3 regions of the Enterobacter sp. UPMP2061 genome follow, and region 3 is predicted to be linked to each of the others. Evidence: predicted binding sites of a transcription regulator. Region 3 holds the regulator's gene; each other region holds the start of a gene.
What was found. Region 3 encodes PurR, which represses purine synthesis genes. Its sites were predicted from a motif close to CANGCAAACGTTTGCNTG; they were not measured.
Positions count from the first base shown of each region.

Region 1: ACWKXX_RS03350 (amino acid aminotransferase) is a predicted target of PurR. The motif match lies at 2,310-2,327, and genes of this name have one in related genera.
Region 2: gcvT (glycine cleavage system aminomethyltransferase GcvT) is a predicted target of PurR. The motif match lies at 2,069-2,086, and genes of this name have one in related genera.

Region 1 is NZ_JBSKJP010000001.1:716,623-721,322, forward strand. Features, by position in the region: gene ACWKXX_RS03340 (YcbK family protein) at 1-334, shown strand, start outside; gene ACWKXX_RS03345 (MBL fold metallo-hydrolase) at 355-1,002, shown strand; gene ACWKXX_RS03350 (amino acid aminotransferase) at 1,056-2,246, opposite strand; gene ompF (porin OmpF) at 2,431-3,489, opposite strand; gene asnS (asparagine--tRNA ligase) at 4,096-4,700, opposite strand, start outside.
Region 2 is NZ_JBSKJP010000011.1:59,450-64,149, forward strand. Features, by position in the region: gene gcvP (aminomethyl-transferring glycine dehydrogenase) at 1-378, opposite strand, end outside; gene gcvH (glycine cleavage system protein GcvH) at 503-892, opposite strand; gene gcvT (glycine cleavage system aminomethyltransferase GcvT) at 916-2,010, opposite strand; gene ubiI (FAD-dependent 2-octaprenylphenol hydroxylase) at 2,408-3,610, opposite strand; gene ubiH (2-octaprenyl-6-methoxyphenyl hydroxylase) at 3,623-4,700, opposite strand, start outside.
Region 3 is NZ_JBSKJP010000001.1:1,055,825-1,060,524, reverse strand. Features, by position in the region: gene sodB (superoxide dismutase [Fe]) at 1-190, shown strand, start outside; gene ACWKXX_RS05170 (MFS transporter) at 228-1,394, opposite strand; gene cydH (cytochrome bd-I oxidase subunit CydH) at 1,556-1,645, opposite strand; gene purR (HTH-type transcriptional repressor PurR) at 1,943-2,968, shown strand; gene punR (DNA-binding transcriptional activator PunR) at 2,986-3,897, opposite strand; gene punC (purine nucleoside transporter PunC) at 4,011-4,700, shown strand, end outside.

The DNA of each region.
Region 1 (4,700 bases), 340 kb from region 3:
TTTCCGTGATTTCCGCGCGAATAAAATCAAAGCCATCGACCCTGGATTATTCGATCAGCTTTACCGCTTGCAGGGACTGCTGGGGACCAAAAGGCCGGTGCAACTCATTTCTGGCTATCGCTCTCTGGATACCAACAATGAACTGCGCGCCCACAGCCGTGGGGTAGCGAAAAAAAGCTATCACACTAAAGGGCAGGCGATGGATTTCCATATTGAAGGCGTTTCGTTAGCCAATATTCGCAAAGCGGCGTTATCTATGCGCGCAGGTGGTGTAGGATACTACCCACGTAGCAACTTTGTGCATATTGATACCGGGCCGGTTCGGCACTGGTAATAACGAAACACAGGAGCAGTATGAACTATCGTATTATTCCGGTTACCGCGTTCTCACAGAACTGTTCATTGATCTGGTGTGAACAAACTAAACTGGCCGCGCTTGTCGATCCCGGTGGAGACGCAGGGACAATCAAGCAGGAAGTCGCTGCCAGCGGTGTAACGCTGATGCAGATTTTACTCACCCATGGCCATCTCGACCATGTGGGTGCAGCGGCAGAACTGGCTGAACACTACGGTGTGCCGATTATCGGCCCGGAAAAAGAAGATGAGTTCTGGCTTCAGGGGCTACCTGCCCAAAGCCGCATGTTTGGTCTGGATGACTGTCAGCCACTGACACCGGACCGCTGGCTGAACGAAGGCGATCGCGTTAACGTAGGGAATGTAACTTTACAGGTGTTGCATTGCCCAGGGCATACGCCCGGCCATATCGTCTTCTTTGATGACGTGTCGCGCCTGCTGATTTCCGGTGACGTGATTTTCAAAGGGGGCGTAGGACGCAGCGATTTCCCACGCGGCGATCACGGTCAACTGATTCAGTCGATTAAGCAGAAGTTATTGCCGTTAGGTAATGATGTGACGTTTATCCCTGGACACGGACCAATGTCGACGCTGGGCGATGAGCGGTTGCATAACCCGTTCCTTCAGGATGAAATGCCTGTCTGGTAAACCCGGTAAAATAAAAAAGCCTGCGCGATGCAGGCTTTTTTTATGGGTGCAGGTTACAGCACCGCGACAATGGCTTCGCACAGCGGCGCCATGTTGTCAGGCGTCATACCTGCAACGTTCACGCGGCCAGAGGCAACGGCATACACGCCAAACTCTTCACGCAGGCGCAGCACCTGCTCTTTGGTCAGGCCGCTGAAGGAGAACATGCCGTTCTGCTTGATGATGAAGCTGAAGTCACGGTCAGCGCCTTTCTCAGCCAGCGTGTTCACAAACAGCAGACGCATGCGCTGAATGCGCTGACGCATATCGTTCAGCTCTTGTTCCCAGATTGCGCGCAGCGCATCGTTGCTCAGGATCGTCGCGACCACAGACGCACCGTGTGCCGGTGGGTTAGAGTAGTTAGCGCGGATCACGGACTTCATCTGGCTGAATGCGCGATCGACGGTTGCTTCGTCAGCAGCCACCAGCGTACAGGCGCCGACACGCTCGTTATACAGACCAAAGTTCTTGGAATAGGAGCTTGCGACAATCAGCTCCTGATGCACGGCGGCGAATGCGCGCAGACCTTCTGCATCTTCTTCCAGACCACGGGCAAAGCCCTGGTAAGCGAAGTCGAACAGCGGCAGCCAGCCTTTTTCAACGGACAGCTTAGCCAGCTGTTCCCACTGCTCAAGCGTAGGATCGATACCGGTTGGGTTATGGCAGCAGCCGTGGAACAGCACCACATCGCCCGCCTGGGCTTCGCTCAGGCTGGCCAGTAGACCGTCGAAATCCAGCGCGTGGTTTGCCGCGTCGTAGTAGGCGTATTCACGCACTTCCAGACCCGCAGAATTAAAAACGCTCTTGTGGTTCGGCCAGCTTGGATTGCTTACCCACACACGCTTCACAGAGGTGTTTTTCGCCAGGAAATCTGCCGCCACGCGCAGTGCGCCGGTACCGCCTGGGGTCTGCGCCGTGCGGGCGCGTTTTTCGCTCACAATGGTGCTGCCTTTGCCGAACAGCAGCTCCTGGGTGCAGCGACCAAATTCAGGGATACCATCAATACCGAGGTAGTTTTTGGTGGTTTCGTTTTCCAGCAGATACTGCTCAGCTTTTTTGACGCTGGTCAGTACCGGAGTTTTGCCGGTTTCATCTTTATATACACCAATACCCAGGTTGATTTTGCCAGGGCGGTCGTCGGCACGAAACAGATCGGCCAGGCCCAGAATTGGGTCGGCAGGAGCGGCAGTAATGTTCTCAAACATGACGAAGTTCCATTGTGATTACAGAAGTGAAATCCGCTATCAGGTTAACGGTAGATTTACAAAATGCCAACCGTTTGCGACGAAAAGCGTGCGGCTTTTCAAAAGTCGCTATTATTTTCTCTCAGGAATAAAAAAACAGGGCCGAAGCCCTGTTCATTAAGCATATAACAACGAGGTGTGCTGATTAGAACTGGTAAACCAGACCCAGAGCCACGATATCGTCGTTGTTGATGCCCAGCTTGTTGTCGTCTTTCAGCTGGTTGATCTGATAGTCAACATAGGTAGACATGTTTTTGTTGAAGTAGTATGTCGCACCAACGTCGATGTAGTTGATGTAGTCTTCGTCACCGATACCTTCTACGTCTTTCGCTTTAGATTTGTAGTAAGCGATGGATGGACGCAGACCGAAGTCGAACTGGTACTGAGCGACGACAGAGAAGTCCTGAGACTTGTTAGCGAAACCACGGCTGCCCAGACGCGCTGCGTTACGCATCTCGCCATAAATAGCTGCCAGGTAGATGTTGTTCGCGTCATATTTCAGGCCGGTTGCCCACTGCTCAGCTTTGTCGCCTTTACCCCAATCCAGCGTCTGCTGGTTGTTGGTACGGTCAGCTGCACCATAAGCACCCACAATGCCGAAACCGTCGAAATCATAGCTCAGAGAGGTTGCCCAGCCGTCACCGTTGGAACGTACTGCGTCATCACGTTCATTTTTGCCCAGGTACTGAACACCAAAGTTCAGACCGTCAACCAGGCCGAAGAAGTTGCTGTTACGGTAAGTCGCCAGACCACCCGTACGGCCTGCGAAGAAGTTATCGCTCGCGCCGGTGTCGCCGCCGAACTCAGGCAGCATATCGGTGATGCCGATTGCGTCATAGACCAGACCGTAGTTACGACCGTAGTCGAAGGAGCCTGCGTCACCAAATTTCAGACCTGCGAATGCCAGACGGGTTTTGTTGCCGTTCTGTGCATCGCCACCTTCAGAGTTGTTACCCTGGAAGTTGTATTCCCACTGACCGTAACCAGTCAGCTGATCGTTGATCTGAGTTTCACCTTTGAAGCCCAGACGCGCGTAAGTGTTGTCGCCATCGTTGCCCGCGTAATCAGAGAAGTAATGCAGGCCAACTGCTTTCCCGTAAAGATCTAATTTGTTGCCGTCTTTGTTATAGATTTCAGCAGCGTTTGCTGCACCGGCTACCAGCAGGGCAGGGACTACCACTGCCAGGATATTGCGCTTCATCATTATTTATTACCCTCATTGGTTTTTTTATGACACTCGCCACTGCCGCCAATAAATTCTGTCAATAAATATTTCCGGAACTATTGATGAGAGTTAGGTGTCTTTATGTGTCAGACAGGCATCTTTCCATTCATAGAACCGTTTCGCTACACTGAAAGTGCTACAATCTTCAAGATTCAGTTACTAAAAGAAAATATGTGTAACTAAATATGTATTTTTGGGAACTTTGTGAAGCACCTCAAATTTCAGTGCCACCTGGCGAATTAAACATCCGTTTTATTCTTATATATATGATTTCCTTATGTTTAATTTAGCTAAAGGCCTTTCGTATAAACAGAAGTTAAACGGCTCATTTTTTCTTATGATCGACAAAAGCCATCCAGATGGCTGTGAAATTGGTTGTTTTTTATGCTATTGCGTAAGAATTGTTTTAAGCGCAATAAGAGTGTGGTTATTTTTTTGTCTCAGGATATTTCGTGGAAACAAAACGTAACAGGTAGAGGTAATAGCGGGGTTGTGGTTTAAAGACGCTTACTTCTGACTGACGAAAACTGACATTGCAGGATAAAATAATGGCCAGCATTTGCTGGCCATTAATGATTTGGTCGGTTAGAAACTTGCGTTACGCGGTGTGCGTGGGAACGGAATCACATCACGTACGTTCTGAACACCTGTTACGTAAGCAATCAGACGTTCGAAGCCCAGGCCAAAGCCGGAGTGTGGAACGGTGCCGTAGCGACGGAGATCGCGATACCAGCTGTAGTCCGCCGGGTTCAGGCCCATCTCCTGCATACGCGCGTCCAGCACATCCAGGCGCTCTTCACGCTGGGAGCCACCGATGATCTCACCGATGCCCGGCGCGAGGACATCCATCGCGGCAACGGTTTTACCGTCTTCGTTAAGGCGCATATAGAACGCCTTAATGTCTTTCGGATAGTTTTTCACCACAACCGGTGCTTTAAAGTGCTTCTCTGCCAGATAACGTTCGTGCTCGGAGGAGAGATCCACGCCCCAGTAAACCGGGTTTTCGAATTTCTCGCCGCATTTTTCCAGGATAGCGACCGCGTCGGTGTAATCCACCTGCGCGAAGTCTGCGGAGACGAAGCGCTCAAGACGGGCGATGGCGTCGTTATCGACACGCTCAGCGAAGAATTTCATGTCGTCTGCACGCTCTTCGAGAACGGCTTTAAACACGTATTTCAGCATCGCTTCTG
Region 2 (4,700 bases), on a different contig from region 3:
CGCTTCCAGACGGCCCTGGGAGACTTCTGGCTGATACGGGGTGTAAGCGGTGTACCAGCCCGGGTTTTCCAGCATGTTACGCAGGATCACCGGCGGTAACTGCACGTTGGTGTAGCCCATGCCAATGTAAGACTTATAGCGCTTGTTAAGGCCGGCGATGGCCTTCAGCTCCGCCAGCGCGGCGAACTCCGTCGTGGACTCGCCTACCTGCGGCGGCGTAGCAAGCTGGATGTCTTTTGGCACGATCTGGCCGATCAGTGCGTTTAATGAATCCGCGCCAACTGTCTTCAGCATCTCCTGCTGTTGCTGAGCATCCGGCCCAATGTGACGTTCAATGAAGGCGCCACGGTTTTCAAGCTGGCTTAAAGTCTGTGTCATGAGCGATGGTTCCTGAAACGTGCAGTGAATTTAAGTTCCCTCTCCCTTTGGGAGAGGGTTAGGGTGAGGGGAAGATTGGCACCCTCACCCCTGCCCTCTCCCAAAGGGAGAGGGGGATTACTGATTACTCGTCTTCTAACAGTGCTTCGTACGCGGTCGCATCCAGCAGCGCGGCAACCTGCGCTTCGTCGCTGGCTTTGATCTTGAAGATCCAGCCGCCTTCATACGGTTCGCTGTTGACCAGCTCCGGGGAGTCGCTCAGCGCGTCGTTCACGGCAACAATTTCACCGCTCACCGGGGCGTAGATGTCAGAGGCCGCTTTAACGGATTCCGCCACCGCACAGTCGTCGCCTGCGCTCACGGTTGCGCCCACTTCCGGCAGATCAACAAACACCATGTCGCCCAGCAGCTCCTGCGCGTGCTCGGTGATCCCAACGGTGTAAGTGCCGTCCGCCTCTTTGCGCAGCCACTCGTGTTCTTTGCTGTATTTCAGTTCTGCTGGCACATTGCTCATTGAAGTTCTCCTGATAAAAATAGTTAGGCGACCGGCTTACCGGCGCGAACAAAAATCGGTTTGGTCACGTTGACCGGCATTTCGCGGTTGCGGATCTGCACCACCGCCGTTTCGCCAATCCCCGCCGGCACGCGTGCCAGGGCAATACTGTAGCCGAGCGTCGGGGAGAACGTTCCGCTGGTGATCACGCCTTCGCGATGATTGCCATCGGCATCGGTGAAGCGTACAGGCAGCTCGCCGCGCAGAACGCCTTTTTCTTTCATCACCAGGCCTACCAGCTGTTCAGTGCCCTTCTCGCGCTGCATCTCCAGCGCTTCACGGCCAATAAAATCACGGTCAGCCGGTTCCCACGCAATGGTCCAGCCCATGTTGGCCGCCAGCGGAGAGACGCCTTCGTCCATCTCCTGACCGTAGAGGTTCATCCCTGCTTCCAGACGCAGCGTATCGCGCGCGCCCAGGCCCGCAGGCTTCACGCCCGCCTCCACCAGCGCACGCCAGAAATCAGCGGCCTTCTCGTTTGGCATCGCAATTTCGTAGCCCGCTTCACCGGTGTAGCCGGTGGTGGCGATAAACAGATCGCCCGCCTGCACGCCGAAGAACGGCTTCATGCCTTCGGTGGCTTTGCGCTGCTCGTCGCTGAACAGAGAGGCGGCTTTCGCCTGGGCGTTTGGCCCCTGCACGGCAATCAGCGACAGATCGTCACGGACGGTGATGTCTATGGCGTAAGGTTCAGCGTGTTGGGAAATCCAGGAGAGATCTTTTTCGCGGGTGGCGGAGTTTACAACGAGGCGGAAGAAATCTTCGGTGAAGTAGTAGACGATGAGGTCGTCAATCACGCCGCCAGAGGCATTGAGCATGCCGGTATAGAGCGCTTTGCCCGGCGTTTTCAGTTTGGCGACGTCGTTTGCCAGCAGATAACGCAAAAACTCCCGGGTGCGGCTACCGCGCAGGTCGACAATCGTCATATGAGACACGTCGAACATACCGGCATCGGTGCGCACCGCGTGGTGCTCATCAATCTGCGAGCCGTAGTGCAGCGGCATCATCCAGCCGTGGAAGTCCACCATGCGGGCGCCGCACAACACGTGCTGTTCGTACAAAGGAGTCTGTTGAGCCATCTTTTCCTCGTTGAAAAATTCACCGTGAAACCCGGTGTCGGCCTCGCGATCGGGGGCCGACGCAAACGTTCTCTTTTACCTGAACTTACCACCGAAACCGGCGGTTAACCATAAGGTAAAACGGGTCATCACATTAGCTTATGACCAAAAATCGCTGAAAAGCCTACAGAGTTATTCACTGGGAAAATGCGATTAAACCCGCATAAAATTAACAATGATCTAACAGAATTTAGCAGATGGTGATATTTCGTGCGGAAAAACGGGCCGAATTTCCGTAACATAAAAATAGTAAGATTAGATTTTCTAATGCGAAAAATGACGTGAAATTAGATTATTTCAAACAAGGAAATTTCCCCGGCGCGGAGGCCGGGAAAATAAAGTGTGACGGGGATCGAGATTAACGTAACCAGTCGGGAAGATCGTTGAGGCCCATTGCCTGACGAAGAAGCTGCGGTTTTACGCCGGGAAGAGTGTCGGCCAGCTTGAGGCCAATATCGCGCAGCAGTTTTTTCGCCGGATTCGCTCCGGCAAACAGCTCGCGGAAACCCTGCATCCCCGCCAGCATCATCGCCGCACTGTGTTTGCGGCTGCGCTCGTAGCGACGCAGATACAGATGCTGGCCAATATCTTTGCCTTCCCGATGCAGGCGACGCAGCTCTTCAACCAGCTCAGCCGCGTCCATAAAGCCGAGGTTCACCCCCTGCCCGGCCAGCGGATGAATGGTATGCGCCGCATCCCCCACCAGCGCCAGACGGTGCGCGGCAAACTGACGCGCGTAGCGACCGGTTAACGGAAACGTCTGGCGTTCGCTTTCAAGCATGCACAGGCCCAGACGGTTATCAAACGCCACGCATAGCGCCTGACTGAAGGCATCCGGCGTCGCCTCCTGCATCTGCTGCGCTTTCTCCGGCTCTAAGGACCAGACGATGGAGCAGAGATGCGGATCGGCAAGCGGCAGGAAGGCCAGAATGCCGTCATTATGGAAAATCTGGCGCGCCACGCCGCCGTGCGGCTCTTCGGTGCGGATTGTGGCCACCAACGCGTGATGGCGGTAATCCCAGAAGGTCAGCGGAATATCCGCTTTGTTACGCAGCCAGGAATTGGCGCCGTCGGCACCCACCACCAGACGCGCGGTCAGCATGTCGCCACTTTCAAGAGTGATAAACGCGTCGTTTTCGCCCCACGCCACCTGCTGGAGTTTCGCCGGTGCGATCAGCGTGACGTCGCTGCACTGCTGTGCTTTCTGCCACAGCGCGTGGTGGATCACCGCGTTTTCAACGATGTGTCCAAGGTGGCTATAGCCCATGCTTTCATCGTCAAACGCGATATGGCCGAAGCTGTCTTTGTCCCACACTTCCATGCCATGGTAACAGCTGGCACGCAGCGCCACGATTTCAGACCAGACGCCAAGGTGCGTCAGTAGCTTTTCGCTGGCGGCATTGATCGCCGAGACGCGCAGCTCCGGCGGTGCATCCTGCGCCACAGGCTGCGGCGCTTTTTGCTCAAGCACGGCCACGCGCAGGCCGCTGCCCTGTAAACCACAGGCCAGCGCCAGTCCTACCATTCCGCCACCCACAATGGCGACATCAACATTTTGCACGGTCAATACTCCTTAACGCGCGACCCAACCCAGGGTCCGCTGCGCCAGCACGTCACGTGCCGGAATGAACAGTTCCATCGCCATCAGCCCAAGGTTGCGACCCGCAACCAGCGGTGCCCAGCGATTGGCAAACAGGTGGACTAAACCGTCGGTGACGCCAATGGTCGCCGCTTTGTCCGCCTGGCGTCGTTTCTGGTAATGGCTTAGCACCGAGTATGCGCCACAATCCTGTTGTTCGCTCCACGTCCGGGCCAGTAGCTCTGCCAGGCTTATCACGTCACGGAGGCCAAGGTTGAAGCCTTGCCCGGCGATGGGGTGCAGCGTCTGCGCGGCGTTGCCGACCAGGGCGACGCGATGGGAGACAGTCTGCGATGCGGTCGTCAGCGCGAGCGGATAGGCCACGCGTTTTCCGGCATGGGTGATGCGCCCAAGCCGCCAGCCGAAGGCTTTTTGCAGCTCGGAACAAAAACGTTCGTCGGACCAGGAGAGAACCTCATCGGCCCGATCCTGCGCATGGCACCATACCAGCGAGCAGCGCCCGTTCGACATCGGCAGCATGGCCAGCGGGCCGTGCTCCGTGAAGCGCTCAAATGCCCTGCCGTTATGCGCGCCAGCCGTAGAGACGTTAGCGATGACCGCCGCCTGCCCATAGGGTTCAGAGCGCCATTCGACGCCGCACTGCGTGGCGATCGCGGAGCGTGAACCATCTGCCGCCACCAGCAGTTGCCCCTCCAGCGTGGTGCCGTTGTCCAGCGTCACGCTGACGGCCTCGTCACGACGGCTAAAGCTGGCGACGCGCGCCGGACAGTGCAGCGTGACGCCAGGCGCGTCCTGTAACAGACGGAACAGCCGCAGCCCTACGTTATGCAGCTCGACAACCTGCCCCAGCGCCTCGATCCGGTAATCGTGGGCATCCAGCGTCACAAACCCGGCATGCCCGCGATCGCTGACGTGAACGGTGCCGATCGCCGTTGCGCAATCCGCTATCGCCTGCCAGATCCCAATACGCGCAAGCTGCTGACAGGTTCCCTGCGCCAGCGCGATAGCGCGGGCGTCGAAACCGGGATGATCGGCCGCCTGCGGCGCGACC
Region 3 (4,700 bases):
TGGCAAACTGGCTATCGTTTCCACTTCTAATGCGGGTACCCCTCTGACCACCAGCGCCACGCCGCTGATGACCGTGGACGTATGGGAACACGCCTATTACATTGATTACCGTAATGCGCGCCCGAACTACCTGGAACACTTCTGGGCACTGGTTAACTGGGAATTTGTTGCGAAGAACTTCGCCGCGTAAGAGACACGCAGAAGGGGCAGCCCTTCTGCGTTTTTGTTTATTCCGCCGTACACACCGCTTCAGGCTGTTTACGACCAGACATAATCACCAGCAGCAGGCCGAGTGCAGCAATGATCGCCCCCATCACCGGCACAAAGCTGTAACCCAAACCACCTGAGATCACCGCCCCGCCCGCTGCGGCCCCCAGCGCATTGCCCAGGTTAAACGCACCGATATTCACCGACGAAGAGAGCCCCGGCGCTTCGTGCGCAACGCGCATTACGCGCATCTGCAACGGTGGCACCACGGCAAAGGTTGCGGCGCCCCACACCACCATGGCAATCGCGGCACCCACTTCGTTACGCGCCAGCCACGGAATCGCCACCATGATGACAATCAGCAGCGTTAAAAAACCTTTCAGTGTTCCACTGACGGAGCGGTCGGCAAATTTCCCACCAAGATAGTTGCCAATCGAGAACCCGACACCAATCAGCACCAGCATCGCGGTAACAAAGAGTGGCGTTGCGTGGGTAATGTCGTGCAGCACCGGGGAGATATAGGTGTAGAGCGTAAACATCGCCCCGGCCCCCAGTACCGTGGTAAGCAGCGCGGACAACACCTGAGGACGCATCAGCACCGCCAGCTCTTTACGTACTTCCGGACGTTCTCCCGCACTTCCTTTCGGCAGTGAGAAGAACAGCGCAACCATCGCGACCACGCCCAGTCCGGCGGTTGCGAGGAAAGACATACGCCAGCCGATGGCCTCTCCCAGCCAGGTGGCAGCGGGAACGCCGCCGATATTAGCGATGGTGAGGCCCATGAACATAGTGGCTACCGCGCTGGCCTGCTTATGTTTTGGCACCACGCTGGCGGCAACAACCGAGCCCAGTCCGAAGAAGGCGCCATGGTTGAGGCTGGTCAGAATGCGCGAAAGCATCAGAGTGGTGTAATCGGGCGAAATCGCGGAAAGCACATTTCCGAGAGTGAAAATCGCCATCAGGAAAATCAGCGCATTGCGGCGAGCGCGGTGGGAAAGCAGCAGCGTCATCAGCGGCGCGCCCACCATCACGCCAATCGCGTAGGCGCTAATTAACATACCGGCCGCAGGAATTGAGACGTCCACACCCCGGGCGATAACAGGCAATAACCCCATCGGGGAGAATTCAGTGGTGCCAATCCCAAAGGCGCCAATCGCCAGGGCCAGCAGGGGAAAATTGATTTTCATGAAGAGACTCCGGATACCGTGCCATAACCCGGCACAGAACTAAGAAGTCAAAAGCATGACATCAATCACAAAAAATGAGAAGTTAACATTTTGGCAAAAGATTTTTGCCGGAGAGGTAACAATAGCGGCAAGAGAGGGAGAAGGTTCTCCCCCCTCCTGAATCAGTGCAGCGCAGCGGTTAAACCACCCGCAACAATCAGGGCAAGAACAACAATGGTGGTAAACAGCGAAAACTTCAGATCGGTACTCATCAATTTTTCTCCTTTTATTCACCCTACGAAAAGTGAGCTTGCTCATTTTTACACAGTTCAGGTCAAAAATCTTCCAGGATTTAAGCGGATATCCACTTTACCTCTTCCCCTTTTCATCAAGATAGGACAAAATTCCACGCTAAATTTATTAGCGTACCGGCCACTGACCCCCTCCTGACGTCCTGTGTCGTTTTCCCGGCGTGTCGCAACTCATGTTTGCGTGATAAGGGTGAGAGAAGGCAAACGTTTACCTTCAATTTTTTCAGGAGCTTAGGATATGGTCTGGAGTGACATTTAATGGCAACAATTAAAGACGTAGCAAAACGCGCAAACGTTTCCACTACAACCGTATCACATGTTATTAACAAAACGCGTTTCGTCGCTGAAGAGACGCGTAATGCCGTCTGGGCGGCAATCAAAGAGCTGCACTACTCGCCAAGTGCGGTCGCCCGCAGCTTGAAGGTTAATCACACCAAATCGATTGGTCTGCTGGCCACCAGCAGTGAAGCGGCCTACTTTGCTGAAATCATCGAAGCCGTTGAAAAAAACTGCTTCCAGAAAGGCTATACCCTGATTCTGGGCAACGCGTGGAACAACATTGAAAAACAGCGCGCTTACCTGTCAATGATGGCGCAAAAGCGCGTCGACGGCCTGCTGGTAATGTGTTCTGAATACCCCGAGTCGGTCCTTTCTATGCTGGAAGAGTATCGCCACATTCCGATGGTGGTCATGGACTGGGGCGAAGCGCGCGCAGACTTTACCGACTCCGTTATTGATAACGCCTTTGAAGGCGGCTACATGGCGGGGCGTTATCTGGTAGAACGCGGTCATCGTGAAATTGGCGTGATCCCGGGTCCGCTGGAGCGTAACACCGGAGCTGGCCGTCTGGCCGGTTTCATGAAAGCGATGGAAGAGGCGCTGATCACCGTGCCGGAAAACTGGATTGTTCAGGGCGACTTCGAGCCGGAGTCGGGCTATCGCGCCATGCAGCAGATCGTCTCCCAGCCGCATCGCCCTACCGCGGTGTTCTGCGGCGGCGACATCATGGCGATGGGCGCGCTCTGCGCGGCGGATGAACTCGGCCTGCGCGTCCCGCAGGATATCTCGGTGATCGGCTATGACAACGTGCGCAACGCCCGCTTCTTTACCCCGGCGCTGACCACCATTCACCAGCCGAAAGATTCGCTGGGTGAAACGGCCTTCAACATGCTGCTGGACAGGATCGTCAACAAGCGTGAACAGTCCCAGTCCATTGAAGTTCACCCGCGCCTGATTGAACGCCGTTCCGTTGCGGACGGTCCGTTCCGCGACTACCGTCGTTAATCTCATTACGGGGCCAGCTATGCTGGTTCCCGCAACCACTCCCGGTTCAGCGTTTCGCTGTCGCCCAGATAATCCAGCAGCCAGGCCATGGCGGGCGAGACGTCGTTTTGCTGCCACGTCAGACAGCACGCGGCATCCGGGAAGGGGTTTTCCAGCGTCAAGGCCACCCACTCTCCCGCGTCGATGCGCGGGCGCGCAAAATGCACCGGCACCATGCCAACGCACAGCCCCGCGCTCAGACAGGTGGCTGACGACTCCCAGTCCGGTGCGACCACGCGGCGCTGATTATCCAGCAGCCAGGTAATGCGCTTGGGCAGCGAGCGGGAGGTATCTTCCAGCACCAGCGAGGGCCAGTTGCGTAAGGTGTCATCGCTCAGCGGACCTTCCAGCGCCGCCAGCGGGTGATCGCGCGCGACCACGCAGGTCCAGCTCAGCATGCCCATGTCGCGAAACGCGTAGCGCCCCCCAACCGGGATCGCCTGGGTTGCACCAATCGCCATCTCCGCCCTGCCGTCCGCCAGCGCATCCCAGACGCCGTTGAACACTTCCTGCGAAACACGCAGTTCGACGTCGGAAAAATGACGATAGAAATCGACGATCATCTGCCGGGTCCGCTCCGGCTTAACGATGTTATCCACCGCGATAGCGAGATGCCCGCGCCAGCCGTTGGCGATCTGCTGGCACTGCTCACGGGTGATCTGCATTTTTTTGATAACAGACCGCCCTTCCTTCAAAAACCACGCTCCGGCAGGCGTGAGCTCCACGTCGCGATGACGCCGCTCGAACAGCGGCACCGCCAGCCACGCTTCCAGCTGGCGCACCGTATAGCTGATAGCCGAGGGAACGCGATGCAGCTCCTGGGCGGCACCGGTAAAGCTGCCGTTACGCGCCACGGCATCAACCACTTCAAGGGAATAATCTGACCACATATTTAGCCTGCAAAATTTTTGAATGCACCCGCCAAATATTAGCGTTTCACAAGCCGCTTTACACTCCCTACACTCTGCGCCAACGTACACCTGCCTCCTCAGGAGAAAAAACAGTGCAACCCAGGAAAGGATTTTTAGTCTGGCTCGGCGGCTTAAGCGTGCTGGGCTTTTTGGCGACCGATATGTATCTGCCCGCGTTCGCCGCGATGCAGGAAGATTTGCAAACCCCTGCCGCCGCCATCAGCGCCAGTTTAAGTTTGTTCCTCGCCGGCTTTGCTTTTGCGCAATTGCTGTGGGGGCCGCTCTCGGATCGTTTCGGCCGTAAGCCCGTCCTGTTGTTGGGTCTGGCGATTTTTGCCGTAGGCTGTCTGGGCATGCTGTGGGTCCGCGATGCCGCCTGGCTGCTGGCGCTGCGCTTTATTCAGGCGGTCGGTGTCTGCGCCGCAGCGGTGACCTGGCAGGCGCTGGTGACCGATTACTACCCCGCCTCGCGCACTAACCGCATATTCGCCACTATTATGCCGCTGGTCGGCCTGTCGCCGGCGCTTGCCCCGTTACTGGGCAGCTGGATCCTGGCGCATTTCGACTGGCAGGCCATTTTCGCCACGCTCTTTGCTATTACGCTGGTCCTGATGCTGCCTGCTTTCGGGCTTAAACCTGCGCATAAAAAAGAGACGCATCCGGACGCAAAGCCCATCACCTTTACCTCTTTACTGCGGTCGAAAGCCTATCGCGGTAACGTGCTGATTTATGCTGCCTGCTCTGCCAGCTTCTTTGCCTGGCTAACCGGTTCGCCGTTCATT